Piscinibacter gummiphilus: one gene and its partner. The main gene of each other region encodes a partner of the protein of the gene in region 2 in a complex. Links are inferred from orthologs where the notes say so. Each region holds a gene or a part of one and is shown on either strand. Other genes may lie near its edges.

Region 1 (3,016 bases), 1.1 Mb from region 2 along the record:
GCACGACCATGCCCTTCGCGTGCTCTTCGAGGCGGCGGGCCAGCTCGAACAGCGGGGGCGCGTTCTTCAGCACGTTCTTCGCGGTGTCGCGCGCCGTGGCGTAGAACTTGCCGCTCATCAGGCGGGCGAAGTAGCGGTTGAGCGCCCCGACCGGCGGGGAGATCGACATGTCGTTGTCGTTGAGCACCACGATCATGTTGGCGCCCGCGACCCCGGCGTTGTTCAGGGCCTCGAAGGCCATGCCGGCCGTCATGGCGCCGTCGCCGATCACGGCGATGGAGCGGCGGTCCTCGCCCTTCATCTTCGCGGCCACGGCCATGCCGAGCGCGGCCGAGATGGAGGTGGACGAGTGGGCGGTGCCGAAGGTGTCGTACTCGCTCTCGTCGCGGCGCGGGAAGCCCGACAGGCCGCCCAGCTGACGCAGCGTCGACATGCGGTCGCGGCGGCCGGTGAGGATCTTGTGCGGGTAGGTCTGGTGGCCCACGTCCCAGACGATGCGGTCCTGCGGCGTGTTGAACACGTGGTGCAGCGCGATGGTCAGCTCGACCGTGCCCAGGTTCGACGACAGGTGCCCGCCGGTCTGCGAGACGCTCTGCAGCAGGAATTCGCGCAGCTCGGCGGAGAGCTGCTTGAGTTCCAGCCGCGACAAGCCGCGCAGGTCGGCCGGGCCGTCGATCTTTTGCAGGAGGGTGGGGTTCATCAGTTGTCTCTTTCCACGACCTTGTCGGCCAGCACCTTCAGGCGTTCGACGTTGGCGATGCCGCTTCGCGCGAGCGCCGCCTGCGCCTTGTTGCGCAGCTCCTCCGCGTGGGCACGCGCGGCCGGCAGGCCGAGGATGCTCACGTAGGTGGGCTTGTTGTTGTCCATGTCCTTGCCGGCCGTCTTGCCGAGCGTTTCCGAGGCCTGCGTGACATCGAGGATGTCGTCGACCACCTGGAAGGCGAGGCCCACGGCGTCGCCGTAGTCGGCCAGGGCCGACCAGGCGGCGGGGGGCAGGTCGCCGCAGGCGGCCCCCATCAGCACGCTGCCCTGCAGCAGGGCGCCGGTCTTGCGGTGGTGCATGTCGCGCAGGGCCTGCTCGTTCAGGGGCACGCCGACGCTCGCGAGGTCGATGGCCTGGCCGCCGGCCATGCCGGCGTGGCCGGCCGAGCGGGCCAGCAGCGAACACAACTTGGCCTGCAGGGCCGCGGGCACCCCGTCGTCGGGCGTGAGCACCTCGAAGGCGAGCGCCTGCATGGCGTCACCCGCCAGCATGGCCTGGGCCTCGCCGAACTGCACGTGCACGGTGGGCTTGCCCCGGCGCAGCACGTCGTTGTCCATGCACGGCATGTCGTCGTGCACGAGGGAATAGGCGTGGATCAGCTCGACCGCGCAGGCGGCGCGCAGCGAGGCCTCGCGGTGGCCGCCCACCGCCTGGGCGGCGGCCAGCACCAGCAGCGGACGCAGGCGCTTGCCGCCGTCGAGCACGCCATAGCGCATGGCCTGGCCGAGGCCGGCCGGCGCGGTGCCGGGCACCCAGGCCGACAGCGCCGACTCGACGGTGTCCAGCTCGGCCCGGAGCCACGCGTCGAAGGGCACCGACTGCGGCACGGAGGCAGCGGCTACGGAAAACAAGCTCATGAATCAGTCCAGGGTTTCAGCTGACCGTCCTCGAGCAACCGGACCTGGGTTTCCACGGCGTCCAGTCTCGAACGGCAGAAATTCAACAGTTCGGCCCCTCGGCGATAGCTGCCGAGCAGCGCGTCGAGCGGCAATTGCCCGCCCTCCATCGCTGCCACGAGGCGTTCCAGCTCGGCCAGGGCTTCTTCATAGCTGTCGGGCAGCTGAGCAGCGGTCGGGGCGGGGGGAGCTTTGGCCATCGTGCGAAGGAAATAGGGGATTGTAGTCAGGCCGGACACGGCGGGACATCCCGGGTTACCGCCTGTAGCTTCCCCGCAATGGGGGTCTTGCACGGAGGGCTGCTCGGCGTCATGCCCTTCCTTCCGTTACAATCCGGGGCCTCGCTAAAAACAGCGCGCCGTGCGCAGCGAGACATCCCACTCCTGCGGTCACCCCCCGGGGGTGGCCGTGAACATCGGTTATAGGAGATCCTCGGGATCATGTCCGACCTGAGCCTCACCCTCGAAGCTCTCGAGCAGCATCGCTCGCAACTCCCCGTAGCAGCCTACTTCGACGACGACCTCCATCGCCGCGAGATGGAGCTGATCTTCCAGCACGGTCCCCGGTACCTCGGCCACGAACTCGCCGTGCCCGAGGTCGGCGACCACTACGCCCTGCCCCAGGAGGGGGAAGGCCGCGCGCTCGTGCGCACCGCCGAGGGCATCCAGCTGCTGTCGAACGTCTGCCGCCACCGCCAGGCGGTGATGCTGCGCGGGCGCGGCAACACCGGCAAGAACATCGTGTGCCCCCTGCACCGCTGGACCTACGACCTGAAGGGCCAGCTGGTGGGCGCCCCGCATTTCCCCGAAGACCCCTGCCTCCACCTGAACGCCTACAAGACGCGCAGCTGGAACGGGCTGATCTTCGAGGACAACGGCCGCGACATCGCCGCCGAGCTGGGCCAGATCGGCCCCCGCGCCGCGCTCGACTTCGACGGCTACGTGCTCGACCGCGTGCACGTGCACGAGTGCGACTACAACTGGAAGACGTTCATCGAGGTGTACCTCGAGGACTACCACGTGGGCCCGTTCCACCCCGGCCTGAGCCAGTTCGTCACCTGCAACGACCTCGAGTGGGAGTTCGGCAGGCACCACTCGGTGCAGACCGTGGGCACCAACAACGCCCTCGTGAAGGCCGGCTCGGACGTGTACCGCAAGTGGCACGACGCCGTGCTCGCGTTCCGCGACGGCGTGCCGCCCGAGCGCGGGGCCATCTGGCTCACGTACTACCCGAACATCATGATCGAGTGGTATCCGCACGTGCTGGTGGTCTCGGCGCTGTACCCGAAGGGGCCGCAGAAGACCGTCAACGTGGTGGAGTTCTACTACCCCGAGGAAATCCACGCGTTCGAGCGCGA
Region 2 (3,132 bases):
CACCGTCGTCAACATCGAGGACATGAAGCCGCAGACGCTCGACTCCCACTGCTCGACCAAGCCCGTGCGCTTCGTGCTCGAGATGAACCAGGGCTGGTTCGCCAAGCGGGGCATCAAGGCCGGGTCGCAGCTGACGGGCGAACCCTTCAAGCGCTGAGGCGCCACATCCCCACAAGGGAAAAAGGGCCGGTCATCGACCGGCCCTTTCCCATTCGGCGTCACGGGTCCCGCGGCCTGGGCCGCGGGACCGGCGTTCAGGCGAAGTTCTTTTCCGCGAAGTCCCAGTTGGCGAGGGACGTCAGGAACGTCTCGACGAACTTCGGGCGCAGGTTGCGGTAGTCGATGTAGTAGGCGTGTTCCCACACGTCGATGGTCAGCAGCGCCTTGTCGGCGGTGGTCAGCGGGGTGCCGGCGGCGCCCGTGTTGACGATGTCCACCGAGCCGTCCGGCTTCTTCACGAGCCACGTCCAGCCGGAACCGAAGTTGCCGACGGCGCTCTTCGTGAAGGCTTCCTTGAAGGCGGCGAAGCTGCCGAACTTGGCTTCGATGGCCGCGGCCAGCGCGCCCTTGGGCTCGCCACCGCCGTTCGGCTTCATGCTGTTCCAGAAGAACGTGTGGTTCCAGATCTGGGCGGCGTTGTTGTAGATGCCACCGGAGGACTTCTTGATGATGTCCTCGAGCGACAGGTTCTCGAACTCCGTGCCCTTCTGCAGGTTGTTCAGGTTCACCACGTAGGCGTTGTGGTGCTTGCCGTAGTGGTACTCGAGCGTTTCCTTGCTCAGGTGCGGGGCCAGGGCGTCCTGGGCATACGGCAGTGCCGGCAGGGTGTGTTCCATGCTTGTTCCTTTCAGGGTTTCGGGGGTTTGACCCGATGATTGTAGGCAGCGGATCCGCCCTTGTCGGGGAGGCCGGGTTTAGGTCGGGTCGACGTCCACCTGCCGCACCTCCGCGACCACCGCGCCGTCGGCCAGCACGGCCCGCACCGACTGGCCCGGCGACAGGCTCGCCGCCGCGGTGACCGCCTGGCCCTGCGCATCCTCCAGCCACGCGTACCCGCGCGACAGCACCCGCTTCGGATCGAGTGTTTCGAGGCGCGAACCGAGCGCGGCCAGCCGGGCCTGGCGCGTGTCGCGCGACACCGCCACCGCGCGCGACAGGCGTCCGGCGAGCGCGTCCAGCCGTGCCGGCTGGCGGGCGTGCACGACGGTGGTGGCCCGCAGCAGCCGCGCGGCGAGCGTGTCGTGGCGCTGCCCCTGCTCGCGCACCACCTGGCGCGTGGACGCGCCGAGGCGTTGCGCCAGCAGGGTCAGGCGCTGCGCATGCCGCCGCACGCCGTCGGCCGGCCGCATCAGGCGCATCGTCGCGCGGTCGAGGCGCTGGGCCTGCGTGTCGAGCACCTGGTGCACGCGGTTCGACATGACCCCGGCGAGCGTGGCCAGCACGGCCAGCCCGCCCTCGCGCGTGGGCGAGACGAGTTCGGCCGCCGCGGTGGGCGTGGGCGCGCGCACGTCGGCGGCGAGGTCGCTCAGCGTGACGTCGGTCTCGTGGCCCACGCCGCACACCACGGGCAGCGGGCACGCCGCCACGGCGCGCACGACCCGTTCATCGTTGAAGGCCCACAGGTCCTCGAGCGATCCGCCGCCCCGGCACACGATCAGCGTGTCGACCTCGGCGCGCCGCCCCGCCTCCTCGATGGCGGCCACGAGCGCCGGAGGCGCATCGGCGCCCTGCACCAGGCTCGGGTACAGCACCACCGACACATGGGGCGCACGGCGGCGCAGCGCGGTGAGCACGTCGTGCAGCGCGGCCGCGCCCAGCGACGTGACCACGCCCACCGACCGAGGGTACGGCGGCAGCGCCCGCTTGAGCTCGTCGTCGAAGAGCCCCTCGGCCTCCAGCCGTGCCTTCAGCCGCAGGAACTGCTCGAACAGCGCGCCGGCCCCGGCCGGCCGCATGGCCTCCACGACGAACTGCAGGTCGCCGCGCGGCTCGTACACCGCGACCCGGCCGCGCACCTCGACGAGCTGCCCGTCGCGCGGCACGAAGTCGAGCATCGCCGCCGTGCGACGGAACATCGCGCAGCGCAGCAGCGCGTTGCCCCCGTCGGCGTCCTTCAGGCTCAGGTAGCAGTGGCCGCTGCCGGCCTTAGTGAAGCCCGACAGCTCGCCCCGCACCGTGCACGACGCGTAGCGCGCGGCGAGCGTGTCCGCCACGGCATGCACCAGCGCGGCCACACCCCACACCATCCGCTCGCGACGCGGCTCCGCGGCGTCAATCATGGGGAAAACCAGCGTTGGCGCGGGCCGAGAACTCCACAAGCCCAGCCGATGCGCGTCGGCAGGACGCGGAGACCGTCACGGTGCTTTCACGATCGTGCAAGTGCTTGATTTTCAACAAGAATTTCATGCCTAAACTTTGAGCAATCTGATGAAGGCCCTGATTTTTCGCGGCTTCCGGCACTTCCCAGCCCGGTTGCCCACAAAGTTATCCACAGTTGCGGTGGACCTTTCGGAGAACTGCCGTCACCGGATTGCGGGCATACCCGGATGGCAACTACGAAGCGTTGCACAAGGGTGCGAACTTCGTGTTCCTTCAGGCCATAATCGCGCGTCTCCGCCCGGGCTCACCGGGCCCCCATCGCACGCGAGAAAAACTGCAAAGAGGACCGGATTGTTTTCGATCATACAAGCCGCTGGCTGGCCGATTTGGCCCTTGATTCTCTGCTCCATCGTCGCCCTGACGCTCATCATCGAACGCCTCTCGAGCCTGCGCGCCGCCCGCGTCGCGCCCGCGAAGCTGCTCGAGGAAGTGGTCTCGGTCACGCGCGCCCACCTGCCGGCCGCCGACGTGGTGAACAAGCTGGCTGACAACTCCATCCTCGGCAACGTGCTGGCCCAGGGCCTGCGTGTCGTGATCGCCGACCCGCGCATCACCGAGGAAGTGCTGCGCAACACGTTCGAGAACGCCGGCCGTGCCGCCGTCCACAAGATGGAGCGGTTCATGAACACGCTCGGGACCATCGCCTCGGCCGCCCCGCTGCTGGGCCTGCTGGGCACCGTGATCGGCATGATCGAGATCTTCGGTTCCCAGGCCCCGAGCGGCGGCACGAACCCGGCCATGCTCGCGCACGGC

The links.
Region 1: the proteins of xseA (region 2) and A4W93_RS19505 are in contact, whole or in part, in a cryo-EM structure (PDB 8TXR), measured with the Escherichia coli proteins. The link is inferred for Piscinibacter gummiphilus from one-to-one orthologs.

Annotation. Positions count from the first base shown.
Region 1 is NZ_CP015118.1:4,305,865-4,308,880, forward strand. What follows is about bases 239-2,941. They hold A4W93_RS19505 (exodeoxyribonuclease VII small subunit), read right to left. Parts: upstream 1,860-2,941; coding sequence 1,617-1,859; downstream 239-1,616. Other genes in these bases: dxs (1-deoxy-D-xylulose-5-phosphate synthase), read right to left, coding at 239-700; A4W93_RS19500 (polyprenyl synthetase family protein), read right to left, coding at 700-1,620; A4W93_RS19510 (aromatic ring-hydroxylating oxygenase subunit alpha), read left to right, coding at 2,100-2,941. In the rest of the region: more of dxs, read right to left, coding at 1-238; more of A4W93_RS19510, read left to right, coding at 2,942-3,016. UniProt on the Escherichia coli protein: Bidirectionally degrades single-stranded DNA into large acid-insoluble oligonucleotides, which are then degraded further into small acid-soluble oligonucleotides.
Region 2 is NZ_CP015118.1:3,175,460-3,178,591, reverse strand. What follows is about bases 98-2,916. They hold xseA (exodeoxyribonuclease VII large subunit), read right to left. Parts: upstream 2,280-2,916; coding sequence 915-2,279; downstream 98-914. Other genes in these bases: A4W93_RS14195 (MotA/TolQ/ExbB proton channel family protein), read left to right, coding at 2,671-2,916; A4W93_RS14205 (superoxide dismutase), read right to left, coding at 255-836; A4W93_RS14210 (DUF192 domain-containing protein), read left to right, coding at 98-157. Outside these bases: more of A4W93_RS14210, read left to right, coding at 1-97; more of A4W93_RS14195, read left to right, coding at 2,917-3,132. UniProt on the Escherichia coli protein: Bidirectionally degrades single-stranded DNA into large acid-insoluble oligonucleotides, which are then degraded further into small acid-soluble oligonucleotides.